2 regions of the Streptomyces sp. NPDC015220 genome follow, and region 1 is predicted to be linked to the other one. Evidence: riboswitches for the same ligand, from Rfam matches in the RefSeq annotation. Region 1 holds a riboswitch; the other holds the start of a gene.
The links. Region 1 has a riboswitch for cyclic di-AMP ahead of ACF061_RS31680 (C40 family peptidase). Riboswitches for the same ligand answer to the same signal wherever they lie in the genome.
Positions count from the first base shown of each region.

Region 2: it holds a riboswitch for cyclic di-AMP, as region 1 does, so the genes downstream of both, ACF061_RS26295 (M23 family metallopeptidase) here and ACF061_RS31680 (C40 family peptidase) in region 1, are expected to answer to the same signal.

Region 1 is NZ_JBIBUK010000023.1:15,797-23,359, forward strand. It holds gene ACF061_RS31670 (ANTAR domain-containing protein) at 1-307, opposite strand, end outside; gene ACF061_RS31675 (hypothetical protein) at 624-956, shown strand; cyclic di-AMP (ydaO/yuaA leader) riboswitch at 1,292-1,505, shown strand; gene ACF061_RS31680 (C40 family peptidase) at 1,509-1,982, shown strand; gene ACF061_RS31685 (ATP-binding protein) at 2,038-2,535, opposite strand; gene ACF061_RS31690 (helix-turn-helix domain-containing protein) at 2,812-3,672, shown strand; gene ACF061_RS31695 (DUF397 domain-containing protein) at 3,700-3,930, shown strand; gene ACF061_RS31700 (8-amino-7-oxononanoate synthase) at 3,973-5,100, opposite strand; gene bioB (biotin synthase BioB) at 5,249-6,451, shown strand; gene ACF061_RS31710 (adenosylmethionine--8-amino-7-oxononanoate transaminase) at 6,444-7,563, shown strand, end outside.
Region 2 is NZ_JBIBUK010000015.1:84,553-92,115, reverse strand. It holds gene ACF061_RS26305 (M16 family metallopeptidase) at 17-1,387, shown strand; gene ACF061_RS26300 (M16 family metallopeptidase) at 1,384-2,772, shown strand; cyclic di-AMP (ydaO/yuaA leader) riboswitch at 2,992-3,152, shown strand; gene ACF061_RS26295 (M23 family metallopeptidase) at 3,165-3,923, shown strand; gene ACF061_RS26290 (HPr family phosphocarrier protein) at 4,222-4,503, opposite strand; gene ACF061_RS26285 (GNAT family N-acetyltransferase) at 4,708-7,563, shown strand, end outside.

The sequences.
Region 1 (7,563 bases):
GCCTCAGCTCCTCCAGTTCGGTGTCGGACAGAGCGCCGCCCTGCGCGAACTTCAGGACGTGCTCGGCGACCGTGCGCAGCTTGGTGTTCGTGCGCTGGGAGACCTCGCGCAGCACCCGCCAGGCGTCCTCGGGGGGCATCCGCCCGAAGGCCACCACGGCGCCGATGGCCTGGTCTATGACCGCGTGCGAGCCCAGGGCGTGCTGCAACTGGTCGATCTCCTCGTGCAGCCGCTCGTGCTCCAGCACCAGATCGGTGACGGACAGCGGCTGGAGGGGGTGCCGCCTGGAAATCGCGAAGAACACCATCGGAGATTCCCTGGGTCGTGGAGCGGCCGGAGTTCCATCTCCAGCTTGCGCCAGGAGGACGGCGCGCACGACCGGAGACCGGCGGCTCGAACCCTCCCCCACGCTCGCGTACGTCCTGTACGTTTTTCACGAAGCCGTCGCGCTCCCACCAGCGGCCGCCGCTCCCGTGGGCGCCGCTCACCCGCCGACCGGACCAGCCGCCCCGCGGAGGACCGTGCCATGACCCGACCGCCCGCCCACCGCCCACCGCCGGAGTCCGCCGAGCGCGCGCTCGGCGGTCCGGCGCCTTCGGGCCGCCGAGCGCGCTGAGGCGCCGATGCCACCGCCCCCGCACGAGCCGTCCCAGCCCTCCGAGCCGCCGGCGCTGCCCGCGCTGACCCGCGCCGAGGCGGAGCTGATCGACTGTTACCTCGACGTGGTGGACCTCCTCGGCCGGATCAACCCGGGTCGGCGCGAGGACACCTATGGCGGGCTGAGGGCCGCTCAGGCCCTGGTCCGCAAAGCTGCCGAACTGCGCGACGCGCTCGCGCTGATGCACCAACGGAACGAGACCGAGCTGCACACCGCCACCCTGGCGCGGGCGCTGCGCGCGCTGGACGGCGAGCGGCGTGCCGCCCGGGTCACCCTGCCGCCCGACCGGGCCAGTTGAGCCGCACGCGGTCACGCGACCGCGGGCGACGCCGGCGGCACGCACGGGCGTAAGCCGAAACGGACCAAACGACGTACCGCCTTTCGGCTAGAAAAACCCGTGTTCCCGAGGCGCTTCCGGTTGCGCGACGCGCCTGCCCGGATGGCGGAATGGCGTGTTCCGGTGCTGGTCCGGGCGTCGCCGTGGGACCAGACGGACGTTCGAGTGCACGAGCGTCCACCCGAACGGGTGAGTGGTGAGTAACAACACAAATCCCCGGTTCCGTTGGGATTTTCGGACATCCGTAGGTGAAGATCCGTGTCTGACGACAAGCCCCCGCCACAGCGGCGGGGCGGTCCGGGCGGACGCCGAATCCTGCCGCCGCCCGGACAACCGGTCGACGGGAGTGGATCGGCAGGAGTGGAGGACCCGAGCACGACGGGTCGCCGGAACGGTCGCACCTCGGCCGTACCGAGCAGCCCTTGGGGTGAAGCCGCGACAACGCGGCCGGGCAACTTCGCCAGCCCGAATCCGACAGGTCATCCTTCACAGGCGGCTGACGAAGGGTTGCGCATGACTGCGCTCAATCGTGTCCCGTCGTTCATGGCCCGGGCCGGCACGGCCTCGGCCCTGACCATCGCCGCCGTGGGCGGCTCGATCGTGGTGCCGGGCGCCGCCTCCGACGCCTCCGCCGCGACGCTCGCGACGAAGGCGCTCCAGATCGCGGCGTCCAAGAAGGGTTCCCCCTACCAGTGGGGAGCGACGGGACCGCGACGGTTCGACTGCTCCGGGCTCACGCTGTACTCGTTCAAGAGGGCGGGCAAGAAGCTGCCCCGCACGGCCGAACAGCAGTACAACAAGTCCCGGCACATCTCAGCGAGCAGCCGCCGCGCGGGTGACCTGGTGTTCTTCCACTCGGGCTCGTACGTCTACCACGTCGGCATCTACGCCGGCGCGGGCAAGATCTGGCACGCGCCGAAGACCGGGGACGTGGTGCGGCTGCAGAAGATCTGGACCAGGAGCGTCTGGTACGGCCGGGTCAGCTGATCCGCCCGAGGGCGGTGACGGCCGGCCGAGGCGCCGTCACCGCCCTCGGGCCCTCTCAGTGTCCGGCCCCGGGCTCCGGCCCACGGGACTCGGGCGACGAGTCCCGTCGGCCCGCCGTCCGTGCGGGGCGGCCCGGCGCCGTCCAGGGGAGTTCGATGCGGACCGTCTTGCCGCCCTCCCGGGTGCGCCGCACGGTCAGTCTGCCGCCGCACTCCGCGGCCAGCCATCGGATGATCACCATGCCCCGGCCGTTGTCCTGCTGGACAGCGGCCGGCAGTCGTTTCGGTAACCGCGGATGGCTGTCGGTCACCCCGATGCTCAACAGCTCGTCGCGTTCGAGGACGAGGTCCACCGTGAAGGTGGGCGACTGCCCGAGGGTGTGCTGCACGGCGTTGGTGGCGAGCTCCGAGACGATGAGCCGCACGGTGTCGGCGGTCTCCGTCCCCGCGGGCAGGCCCCACTCCGCCAGGGCGCCCACCGCGTAGGCGCGGGCGGCGGAGACCGAGGCGGGATCGCTCGGCAGAGTGACGGATGCTTCCAGGTGGTCTGCCATGGCGATGTTCGTCCCCTTCCCACGGGACCGTGGTCCGGCACGGAGCGGATGGTTCGAGTACGGTCCCGGACTGGTGGTTCGCCGTCAGACTGCCACCACGACGACGGCACCGGTGGCGATCCCCCGAGATATGCATATATCTGTCGCTCGAAGCGGTGAACTCTGCGGCGGTCGACCGCGCGCCGCGCGGATCGTCCTGTGCCGTGGCACGGGTCCCGGCCGCGGCGCCGAGCGCCGAAGCCGCCGCCGGGAGCCGGGAGGGAGTGGGAAGTGTCCATGCAGCACGGTCCCGTGGTGCGCCGCCGGAAGCTCGGCGCCGAACTGCGCACGCTGCGCACCGGAGCGGGTCTCACCAGCGGGGAGGCGGCCCGGCTGGTGGGCTGGCACCAGTCGAAGGTGAGCCGGATCGAAACCGGGGCCAGCGGGGTGAAACCGGCCGACGTACGGCTACTGCTGGACGCCTACGCGGTCCACGACCCCCAACTGCGCGATCTGCTGCTGGTGTTGGCGGGATCCGGGGACGGTGACGACCGGCGCCACTGGTGGCACGCCTACCGCGGCGTACTGCCGCCGACCTACCGGGACTTCATCAGTCTGGAGTCCCAGGCGACCGCGATGCGGACCCTGGAGACCTCCGTCGTCCCCGGGCTGCTCCAGACGCCCGAGTACGCGCGCGCGGTGACCCGGGCCGCCGTGGACGGACTCGACGACGAGCGGCTGGACGCCCTGGTGGAGGTGCGGCTGGCCCGGCAGGACGTCCTGCGGGCCGATCCGCCGCTCGAGCTGAACGCGGTGCTCGACGAGGCGGTCCTGCGCCGGGAGGTCGGTGGCCCGGAGGTCATGGCGCGTCAGCTGGAACGGCTGACCGAGGCGGCACGGCTGCCGCAAGTCCGGTTGCAGGTGCTGCCGTTCGCGGCGGGCGCGCACATCGGCATCACCGGCCCTTTCGTTGTCTTCTCGTTTTCGAACACTTCTGATCTGGATGTGGTCGTTCTCGACCACTTGACGAGTAGCCTCTATCTCGATCGGAAAGAAGACCTTGAGGCCTACACCGAGGCCTTCGACGCCCTTCGGTTCCATGCCCTTTCGACCGAGGACTCGTTGGACTTCATCGCAGGGATGCGCCGGAACACCTGACGGCGCGCGAACGCGTAAGGAGGCTCCATGTCCGCTCTGCCGCGGAACCTATCGTCCAGCACCGATCTGCACGGCGTGCGATGGCTGCGCAGCAGCTACAGCACGGGGGCGAACAACTGCGTCGAGGCGGCCCGGCCGGTGTCGGGCCCGGACGCCGGACTGTTCGCCGTGCGCGACTCCAAGGCCCCGGCCGGGCCCGCACTGCTCTTCTCACCCGGGAGCTGGGCGGACTTCACGGCCGCGGTGCACCGCATCTGACCGCGACTCCCCCCTGGCGACGCACGGCCGTGTCACGCCGACTCATGGTCGCGTTTCGCCGATGACCCGTACGGCGTGGTCGATCTGCGCCTCGGAGAGGTCCGCGCGGGCGGTCAGCCTGAGCCGTGAGATGCCGTCGGGCACGGAAGGAGGACGGAAGCAGCCCACGGCCAGGCCCGCCGCACGGCAGTCCGCCGCCCATCGCACGGCGCCCTCCGGGGACGGCGCGCGCACGGAGACCACCGCGGCGTCCGGGCGCACGGCCTCCAGCCCCGCGGCGGTCAGCCGGGCGTGCAGTCCGGCCGCCACCGCGCGGGCCCGCGCCGCCCGCTCCGGTTCCCGGCGCAGCAGTCCCAGGGCGGCCAGGGCCGCCCCCGCCGCCGCGGGGGCCAGGCCCGTGTCGAAGATGAACGTCCGTGCCACGTTGACCAGATGGTCGATCACCAGGGCGGGCCCGAGCACGGCTCCGCCCTGGCTGCCCAGCGACTTGGACAGCGTCACCGTCACGACCACGTCCCCGGCGCCGGCCAGCCCCGCCGCCCGGGCGGCGCCGCGACCGCCGGCGCCCAGCACACCGAGGCCGTGGGCGTCGTCCACGACCAACCCCGCGCCCCGCTCCCGGCACACCGCCGCGAACTCCGCCAGCGGCGCCGCGTCGCCGTCGACCGAGAACACCGTGTCGGAGACGAGGACGGCCGGCCCCTCGTGCGCGCCGAGCGCCTTGCGCGCGGCCTCCGGGTCGCTGTGCGCCACCACCTGTGTGGTGGCGCGGGCCAGCCGGCAGCCGTCGATGAGCGAGGCGTGGTTGCCCGCGTCCGAGACGATCAGCGAACCGTGCGGGGCGAGCGTGGTGACCGCGGCGAGGTTGGCCGCGTATCCGGACGAGAACACCAGCGCCGCCTCGAAGCCGCAGAAGTCGGCCAGTTCGCGCTCCAGCCCGGTGTGCAGTTCGGTGGTGCCGGTGACCAGCCGGGAGCCCGTGGCGCCGCCGCCCCAGGCGCGCGCCGCGGCCGCGGCCCCCTCGGTCACCTCGGGGTGGCGGGCCAGCCCCAGGTAGTCGTTGCTCGCCAGGTCGAGGAGCGGGGAGTCGGCGGAGCGGGGGCGCAGGGTCCGTGTCAGCCCGGCGCGGCGGCGCGCGTCCGCCTGGTCGTCGATCCAGCCGAACGCCATGGGTCCTCCGGAGGCTTTTGTAGGCAGTGCACAGACCCTAGCGGCCCGACCAGCCGCCCATGGTGTGGTGATACCCACACGTGGAAGCGTCTCTGTTGTGCGAACCCTCCTTGGCCGCGGGCGGCCCGGTAGGCCAGGATCGACTTCCATGGACCTCCTGAACACGCTCGTGGACAAGGGGCTTCGGCGCGAACCGCCGACCCGCGAGGAAGCCCTGGCCGTGCTGGCCGGCTCCGACGACGACCTGCTCGACGTGGTGGCGGCGGCGGGGAAGGTGCGCCGCCACTGGTTCGGCCGGCGGGTGAAACTCAACTACCTCGTCAACCTCAAGTCCGGGCTCTGCCCCGAGGACTGCTCGTACTGCTCCCAGCGGCTCGGTTCGAAGGCCGACATCCTCAAGTACACCTGGCTCAAGCCCGACGAGGCCTCCGCGGCGGCGGCGGCCGGGCTGGCCGGCGGCGCCAAGCGGGTCTGCCTGGTGGCCAGCGGGCGCGGTCCGACGGACCGTGACGTCGACCGGGTGTCGGAGACCATCAAGGCCATCAAGGACCAGAACGAGGGCGTCGAGGTGTGCGCCTGTCTCGGACTGCTCTCCGACGGCCAGGCGGAGCGGCTGCGCGCGGCCGGGGCCGACGCCTACAACCACAACCTCAACACCTCCGAGTCGACCTACGGCGACATCACCACCACCCACACCTACGCCGACCGGGTGGACACGGTGAACAAGGCGCACTCGGCCGGGCTGTCCGCCTGTTCCGGGCTGATCGCCGGAATGGGCGAGAGCGACGAGGACCTGGTGGACGTCGTCTACTCGCTGCGCGAGCTGGACCCGGACTCCGTTCCGGTGAACTTCCTGATCCCGTTCGAGGGCACCCCGCTCGCCAAGGAGTGGAACCTGACCCCGCAGCGCTGCCTGCGGATCCTCGCCATGGTGCGGTTCGTCTGCCCGGACGTGGAGGTCCGCATCGCGGGCGGCCGCGAGGTGCACCTGCGCTCCATGCAGCCGCTCGCCCTGCACCTGGCCAACTCCATCTTCCTCGGCGACTACCTGACGAGCGAGGGCCAGGCCGGCAGGGCCGACCTGGACATGATCGCGGACGCCGGGTTCGAGGTGGAGGGCGCCGACCAGGTCACCCTGCCGGAGCACCGGGCGGCTGCCGCAGGCGGCTGCGGGTCGCACCGGGACACTGGCTGCGGATCGCACGCCGAGACCGCCTGCGGGTCGCACGGGGACGCGGGGGTGTGCGGTTCCGGCGCCGGGGCCGCCGGGCCCGGGGGCAGCGAGCCCCGCACCGATCTGGTGACCGTGCGCCGCCGGGGCGCGGGAACGGACCTCGCGCCCAATGCCTGATCTGTCCGGCCCTTCCGGTACGGGCGTGTCCGCGCTCCTGGACCTCGACCGGCGGCACGTGTGGCACCCGTACGGTCCGATGCCGGGCCGCGGGGAACCGCTCGTGGTCGAGTCCGCGAGCGGGGTCCGGCTGCGGCTCGCGGACGGCTCCGGCGAACTGGTCGACGGCATGTCCTCGTGGTGGGCCGCGATCCACGGCTACAACCATCCGGTGCTCAACGAGGCGGTCCGCGATCAGCTGGAGCGGATGAGCCACGTGATGTTCGGCGGGCTCACCCACGAGCCCGCCGTCCGTCTCGCCAAGCTGCTCGTCGACATGTCGCCCGACGGCCTCGAACACGTCTTCCTCGCCGACTCCGGCTCGGTGTCGGTCGAGGTCGCCGTCAAGATGTGCCTGCAGTACTGGCGTTCGCTCGGCCGCCCGGAGAAGCGGCGGCTGCTGACCTGGCGGGGCGGCTACCACGGCGACACCTGGCAGCCGATGGCCGTGTGCGACCCCGAGGGCGGGATGCACGAGCTGTGGACCGGCGTGCTGCCGCGCCAGGTCTTCGCGGACGCTCCGCCGGCCGGGTACGAGGAGGCGTACGCCGCCCATCTGCACGACATGATCGAACGGCACGCGGACGAAGTGGCCGCCGTGATCGTCGAGCCGGTGGTGCAGGGCGCGGGCGGGATGCGGTTCCACTCCCCCGCGTATCTGCGGGTGCTGCGCGAGGCGTGCGACGCGCACGACGTGCTGCTGGTGTTCGACGAGATCGCGACCGGGTTCGGCCGCACCGGCGCGCTGTTCGCGGCCGAGCACGCGGCGGTCGCACCCGACGTGATGTGCGTGGGCAAGGCACTGACCGGCGGCTACCTGACGCTGGCGGCGACGCTGTGCACCCCGCGGGTGGCCGACGGGATCTCCCGGGGCGAGGTGCCGGTGCTGGCGCACGGCCCGACGTTCATGGGCAACCCGCTGGCGACGGCCGTCGCCTGCGCCTCGATCGAACTGCTGCTCGGCCAGGACTGGCGGACGGAGGTCGAACGGATCGAGGCGGGCCTGCGGCACGGCCTGGCGCCGGCGGCCGAGCTCGAAGGCGTGCGGGACGTCAGGGTCCTGGGCGCCATCG
Region 2 (7,563 bases), on a different contig from region 1:
GATCGAAGGGACGTACATGCCCATGGGTCACACGGCCACAGCCGAGGCAGGCTCCGGCGGCCTGACAGCGACCGAGCACCGCCTGGCCAACGGTCTGCGCGTGGTGCTCTCCGAGGACCACCTGACCCCGGTCGCGGCGGTGTGCCTCTGGTACGACGTCGGCTCCCGGCACGAGGTCAAGGGACGTACCGGCCTGGCTCACCTTTTCGAGCACCTGATGTTCCAGGGATCCGCCCAGGTCAAGGGCAACGGCCATTTCGAGCTGGTGCAGGGCGCCGGCGGCTCGCTCAACGGCACCACCAGCTTCGAGCGCACCAACTACTTCGAGACCATGCCCGCCCACCAGCTGGAGCTCGCCCTCTGGCTCGAGGCCGACCGCATGGGCTCGCTGCTCGCCGCCCTGGACGACGAGTCCATGGAGAACCAGCGCGACGTCGTCAAGAACGAGCGCCGCCAGCGCTACGACAACGTCCCCTACGGCACCGCCTTCGAGAAGCTGACCGCCCTCGCCTACCCGGAGGGTCACCCCTACCACCACACGCCCATCGGGTCGATGGCGGACCTGGACGCGGCCACCCTGGAGGACGCGCGCGCGTTCTTCCGCACGTACTACGCGCCCAACAACGCCGTGCTGTCGGTCGTCGGCGACATCGACCCGCAGCAGACGCTCGCCTGGATCGAGAAGTACTTCGGCTCCATCGCGTCCCACGACGGCAAGCCGCAGCCGCGGGACGGCTCCCTGCCCGACGTCCTCGGCGAGCAGCTTCGCGAGGTCGTCGAGGAGGAGGTCCCGGCCCGCGCCCTGATGGCCGCCTACCGGCTGCCGCACGACGGCACGCGCGCCGGCGACGCGGCCGACCTCGCCCTGACCATCCTCGGCGGCGGCGAGTCCTCCCGGCTCTACAACCGTCTGGTACGGCGCGACCGCACCGCCGTCGCGGCCGGGTTCGGCATGCTGCGGCTGGCCGGCGCGCCGTCCCTGGGCTGGCTGGACGTGAAGGCCTCCGGTGACGTCGAGGTGCCGGTCATCGAGGCCGCCATCGACGAGGAGCTCGCCCGGTTCGCCGAGGAGGGTCCCACCGCCGAGGAGATGGAGCGCGCCCAGGCCCAGTTGGAGCGCGAGTGGCTGGACCGGCTGGGCACGGTCGCCGGCCGCGCCGACGAACTGTGCCGCTACGCCGTCCTGTTCGGTGACCCGCAGCTCGCCCTCACCGCCGTCAAGCGCGTCCTGGAGGTGACGGCCGAGGAGGTCCAGGAGGTCGCCAAGGCCCGCCTGCGCCCCGACAACCGCGCGGTGCTCGTCTACGAGCCGACCCCCGCCGCAGCCGCCGGCGACCAGGACGCGGACGCCGCGGCCACCGACGACACCGAGGAGACGGCGAAGTGACCGAGCTGGCCACCATGGACTTCCACCCCCAGCCCCGGGCGGGCGAGGCCAAGCCCTGGGCCTTCCCGGCGCCCGAGCGCGGCACGCTGGACAACGGCCTGACGGTGCTGCGCTGCCACCGCCCCGGCCAGCAGGTCGTCGCCGTCGAGGTGCTGCTGGACGCGCCCCTGGACGCCGAGCCGGCCGGCCTGGACGGCGTGGCCACGATCATGGCGCGGGCCTTCTCCGAGGGCACCGACAAGCACTCCGCCGAGGAGTACGCCGCCGAGCTGGAGCGTGCGGGCGCCACCCTCGACGCGCACGCCGACCACCCCGGCGTACGGCTGAGCCTTGAGGTGCCGGCCTCCCGCCTGGCCAAGGGACTCGCCCTGCTGTCCGACGCCCTCAGGGCGCCCGCGTTCGCGGAGTCCGAGGTCGAGCGGCTGGTGCGCAACAGGCTCGACGAGATCCCGCACGAGCTGGCCAACCCCTCCCGCCGCGCCGCCAAGGAGCTCTCCAAGGAGCTGTTCCCGGCCACCGCGCGCATGTCGCGGCCGCGCCAGGGCACCGAGGAGACCGTCCGGAACATCGACTCGGCGGCCGTACGCACCTTCTACGACCGGTACGTCCGCCCCGCCACGGCCACCGCCGTGGTCGTCGGCGACCTCACCGGCACCGATCTCGACGAACTGCTCGGCGAGACCCTGGGCGCCTGGACCGGCTCGCCGGCCAAGCCGCGGCCCGTCCCGCCGGTCACCGCCGACGACACCGGCCGGGTGGTCGTCGTGGACCGCCCGGGCGCCGTCCAGACCCAGCTCCTCATCGGCCGGGTCGGCCCGGACCGGCACGACCGGGTCTGGCCCGCGCAGGTGCTCGGCACCTACTGCCTGGGCGGCACCCTCACCTCCCGCCTGGACCGCGTCCTGCGCGAGGAGAAGGGCTACACCTACGGCGTGCGGTCGTTCGGCCAGGTGCTGCGCTCGGCCCCCGACGGCTCGGGCGCCGCGATGCTCGCGATCAGCGGCTCGGTCGACACGCCGAACACCGGCCCGGCCCTGGAGGACCTGTTCACGGTGCTGCGCAAGCTCGCCGCCGGGGGCCTCACCGACGCCGAGCGGGACGTCGCCGTGCAGAACCTCGTCGGTGTGGCGCCGCTCAAGTACGAGACCGCGGCCGCCGTGGCGAGCACGCTGGCCGACCAGGTCGAGCAGCACCTGCCCGACGACTACCAGGCGACGCTCTATCAGCAGCTCGCCGCGACCGGCACGGTGGAGGCCACCGCGGCCGTCGTCAACGCCTTCCCGGTGGACCGCCTGGTGACCGTCCTCGTCGGCGACGCGGCGCAGATCAAGGAGCCCGTCGAAGCCCTGGGCATCGGTCAGGTCACGGTCGTCGCAGCGGAGTAGCGGCGCCCGCCGGCCGCTCGTGACGGCGGCGGGCGGTGCGTACGGGGCCCTGGTGACCGAAGCGTCACCAGGGCCCCGTGATGTCCGGATTGCGGGAGAGGCTGCCCGTCTGACCTGTGGCCTGCGCTACAAAAACCCCGATTCGTTTGGGAATTGAAAGCGGCCCCGTCTAGCGTCAGTGCGGCTGTCCGTCAGGCAGTGCGCCGCACCCGCGGCACCGGACAGTCATCGCCGAGTCCCCGTACGGCGCGAGCCAGGGGAGCCGGGGACCCATCCAGTCCCTGGGGTGAATCGGACGCCCGCGCGCAGCGGGGCGCCCGTAGGAGACCTTCCTGCTCCGAACCCGTCAGCTAACCCGGTAGGCGAGAGGGAAGGAAAGGACCCACGTCTGCATGGCGTTCACCCGCGCCACCGGGAAGCACCGCCGTCCTGGCCGGATGCACCGCACCACCGCCCGCGCGGCGGGCGTCGCGGCCCTCACCACGACCGGCGTCATCGGCACCCTCGCCGCCGCCCCGGCGCTCGCCGCCGACGCTCCCGCTCCCGAGGACACCGGCCTCACCCCGGTCATCAGCATCGGCGACACGGTCGCCGCGAAGATCGACGCCCAGGCCGCCGCCCAGCAGCACGCCGCCGAGCGGAAGCAGGCCGAGGAGGCCGCCCGCAAGAGGGCCGCCGAGCTGGCGAAGAAGGAGCGCGAGGCCAAGGAGCGCGCCGCCCGCGAGGCCGAGCGCAAGCGCCTCAACGCCTTCGTGTCGCCGATCGCCGGCTCCTACGTCTCCACCGGCTACCAGAGCGGCGGTTCCCTGTGGTCCTCCGGCTCCCACACCGGGGTCGACTTCCACGCCATGACCGGCACCAGCGTCCACGCGGTCGGCGTCGGCACCGTCGTGGAGACCGGCTGGGGCGGGGCGTACGGCAACCAGATCGTGATCAGGATGGCCGACGGCATGTACACCCAGTACGGCCACCTGTCCTCCATCGGGGTCTCGGTGGGCCAGCAGGTCGCCGCGGGCCAGCAGATCGGCCTGTCCGGCGCGACCGGCCACGTCACCGGGCCGCACCTGCACTTCGAGGCGCGCACCACCCCGGACTACGGCTCGGACATCGACCCCGTGGCCTATCTCCGCAAGCACGGCGTGGACGTCTGACCGGCGCCCTCGAAGCCCGCTCCCGAGCTCCCCGAACGCCCTCGACGGCCCCGGCCCCGCGCCGGGGCCGTCGTCGTTCACGAGGCCGCCGGCGCCGCGGGCCGCGCCCGAGCCCGTGACGCGGACGCCGAAGCCGCGCCCCCCGGAAAAGGGTGACGCGGCTCCTGAGCGCTATCGGCTCCAACCGTCCGGGCCCCGCCGCCCCGCGCGGTCCGGCGGGTTCCGCCGTCCCGCTCGATCGGTCCGGCCCCACGACCTCGCCCCGGAACAGACCGTCCCGGAGCGCGGTCCGTTCGGATCAGACCGTCTCGGGAAGCTCCTCGAGTCCCTCGGCGACCAGCTTGGCCAGCCGGTCGAGGGCGGCCTCGGCGCCCTCGGCGTCGGAGGCCAGGACGATCTCCTCGCCGCCCTGCGCGCCGAGACCGAGGACGGCCAGCATGGAGGCCGCGTTGACGGGGGCGCCGTCGGCCTTGGCGATCGTCACGGGGACGCCGGAGGCCGCGGTGGCCCGGACGAAGATGGAGGCGGGGCGGGCGTGGAGGCCCTCGGCCCAGCCGACGTTGACGCGGCGCTCAGCCATGTGATGCTGCCCTTCAGGTGTACCGGGTTGTCTAGACCAGTTTCCCACACGCGGAGCACCCCCCGGAGCGGCACGGTGCCCCGCTCCGGGGACGGCCTCGGACCGCGCGGCCCCGGCCCGAGGGGTCCTCTCCCGTGTGCTCCCCCGAGTGTCCACCACGGACCGCCCCCGCTGCCGCCGGACGCGAGCCGTACTCTGGGGCCCATGCACATCTCGTCGGACCGGCACGAGTATCCCGCCCACTGGGAGGCCGACGTGGTGCTGCGCGACGGCGGCACCGCGCGGGTCCGTCCCATCACCGCCCACGACGCCGACCGGCTGGTCAGCTTCTACGAGCAGGTGTCGGACGAGTCGAAGTACTACCGCTTCTTCGCGCCCTACCCCCGTCTGTCGGCGAAGGACGTCCACCGCTTCACCCATCACGACTTCGTGGACCGGGTGGGCCTCGCGGCCACGATCGGCGGCGAGTTCATCGCCACCGTGCGCTACGACCGCGTCGGCGCCGCCGGGCCGTCCGACGAGGCCGAGGTCGCCTTCCTGGTGCAGGACGCCCACCAGGGGCGCGGGGTCGCCTCCGCGCTGCTGGAGCACATCGCCGCCGTCGCCCGGGAGCGCGGCATCCGCCGCTTCACCGCCGAGGTGCTGCCCGCCAACACCAAGATGATCAAGGTGTTCACGGACGCCGGGTACACCCAGAAACGCAGCTTCGAGGACGGCGTCGTACACCTGGAGTTCGACATCGAGCCCACGGACCGTTCGCTGGCCGTGCAGCACGCGCGGGAGCAGCGCGCGGAGGGGCGGTCGGTGCGCCGGCTCCTGGCGCCCGGCTCGGTCGCCGTCGTCGGAGTGGGCCGCACGCGCGGCGGAGTGGGCCGCAGCATCCTCGACCACGTCCGCGACGCCGGGTTCACCGGTCGGCTGTACGCCGTCAACCGCGCCTTCGGCGAGGACCGGACGGAGATCGACGGGGTGCCCGCCCACCGTTCGGTGCGCGACATCGCCGGGCCGGTCGACCTCGCGGTGGTGGCCGTGCCCGCCGAACACGTCCCCGGCGTCGTCGCCGAGTGCGGCGAGCACGGCGTACAGGGGCTCGTCGTGATCTCCGCCGGGTACGCGGAGAGCGGCCCCGAGGGGCGCGAGCGCCAGCGCGCCCTGGTGCGGCAGGCGCGCACCCACGGCATGCGCATCATCGGGCCGAACGCCTTCGGGATCGTCAACACCTCGCCCGAGGTCCGGCTGAACGCCTCGCTCGCCCCCGAGATGCCCCGGCCCGGCCGGATCGGGATGTTCGCGCAGTCCGGGGCCATCGGCATCGCGCTGCTGTCCCGGCTGCACCGGCGCGGCGGCGGGGTCACCGGGACCACGGGCGTGTCGACCTTCGTGTCGTCCGGCAACCGCGCGGACGTCTCCGGCAACGATGTCCTGCAGTACTGGTACGACGACCCCGACACCGACGTCGCCCTGATGTACCTGGAGTCCATCGGCAACCCGCGCAAGTTCACCCGGCTCGCCCGGCGAACGGCGGCGGCGAAACCGCTCGTCGTCGTGCAGGGCGCCGGATCGGCCCCGCAGGGACACGCCGTGCGGGCGACGCGGCTGCCGCACGCGACGGTGTCCGCGCTGCTGCGGCAGGCCGGCGTGATCCGCGTGGACACCATCACGGAACTCGTGGACACCGGGCTGCTGCTCGCCCGGCAGCCACTGCCCCCGGGACCGCGGGTGGCGATCCTGGGCAATTCCGAGTCGTTGGGTGTGCTGACGTACGACCGGTGCCTCGCGGAGGGGCTGCGGCCGCAGCCGCCCCAGGACCTGACGACGGCGGCGTCGGCGGAGGACTTCCGGGCCGCGCTGGCGCGGGCGCTCGCCGACGACACGATCGACGCGGTGGTCGTGACCGCGATACCGGCACTGGGCGAGGGCGCCGCCGAGGACGCCGCGCTGGCCGAGGCGCTGCGGTCGGCCGCGGCCGCGGTGCCCGGCAAGCCGGTGCTGGTTGTCCACGTCGAGCTGGGCGGTCTCGCGGAGGCGCTGTCGGCCGCCGCCAGCACCGGACCGCAGTCGGCGGCCGGCGCCGTCCCCGCCGTCCGGGACCTGGCGCGGACACCCCCGGCCGCACCGGGGACGACCACCGCCACGGGACCGGCCACCGGCGCCGCCGGCCCCGGGACCGGCGCCGACCCCGCACCCGGCACCCACTCCGGACCCGGCACGGCCCGCCCCGCGCAACCGCCCCAGGCGGCCCCCGGGACCGCCCCACGCCCAGGCTCGCACCTCATTCCCGCCTACCCCGCCGCCGAGCGGGCCGTGCGCGCCCTCGCCGAAGCCGTCCGGTACGGCCAGTGGCGGCGGGAGGCCGCCGACCCTGGCAAGGTGCCCGAGTACGACGACATCGACGAGAAGGGCGCCGCCGCGCTCATCGGCTCCCTGCTCGCGCGCGGGCAGGGCCTCACCCTGGGCCCCGAGGAGACCTGCGAGCTGCTCGGCCGCTACGGCATCCACGTCCGCCGGGCCATTCCCGCGCCCACCCCCGACGCCGCCGCCGAGGCCGCCCGCGCCCTCGGCTACCCCGTCGCCCTGAAGGCCACCGCCCCGCACCTTAGGCACCGTGCCGACCTGGGCGGGGTACGCCTGGACCTGGCCGACGAGGAGCAACTGCGACGGGCCTACGCCGAGTTGACCGAGCTGTTCGGCAAGCCGGAGGAACTGCGCCCGGTGGTGCAGGCGATGGCGCCGCGCGGGGTCGACACCGTCGTGCGCGCGGTCATCGACCCGGCGGCCGGCGCGGTGCTCTCCTTCGGGCTGGCCGGGGCCGCCTCCCAGCTGCTGGACGACATGGCGCACCGGCTGGTCCCGGTCACCGGCCGGGAGGCCACCTCCATGATCCGCTCCGTCCGGACCGCCCCCCTGCTGTTCGGCTGGCGCGGCTCGGCACCGGTCGACACGCCCGCCCTGGAGGAGCTGCTGCTGCGCGTGTCGCGGCTCGTCGACGACCACCCGGAAGTGGTCGCGGTCACCCTGGAGCCGGCCGTCGTCGCCCCGCACGGGGTGAGCGTCCTCAGC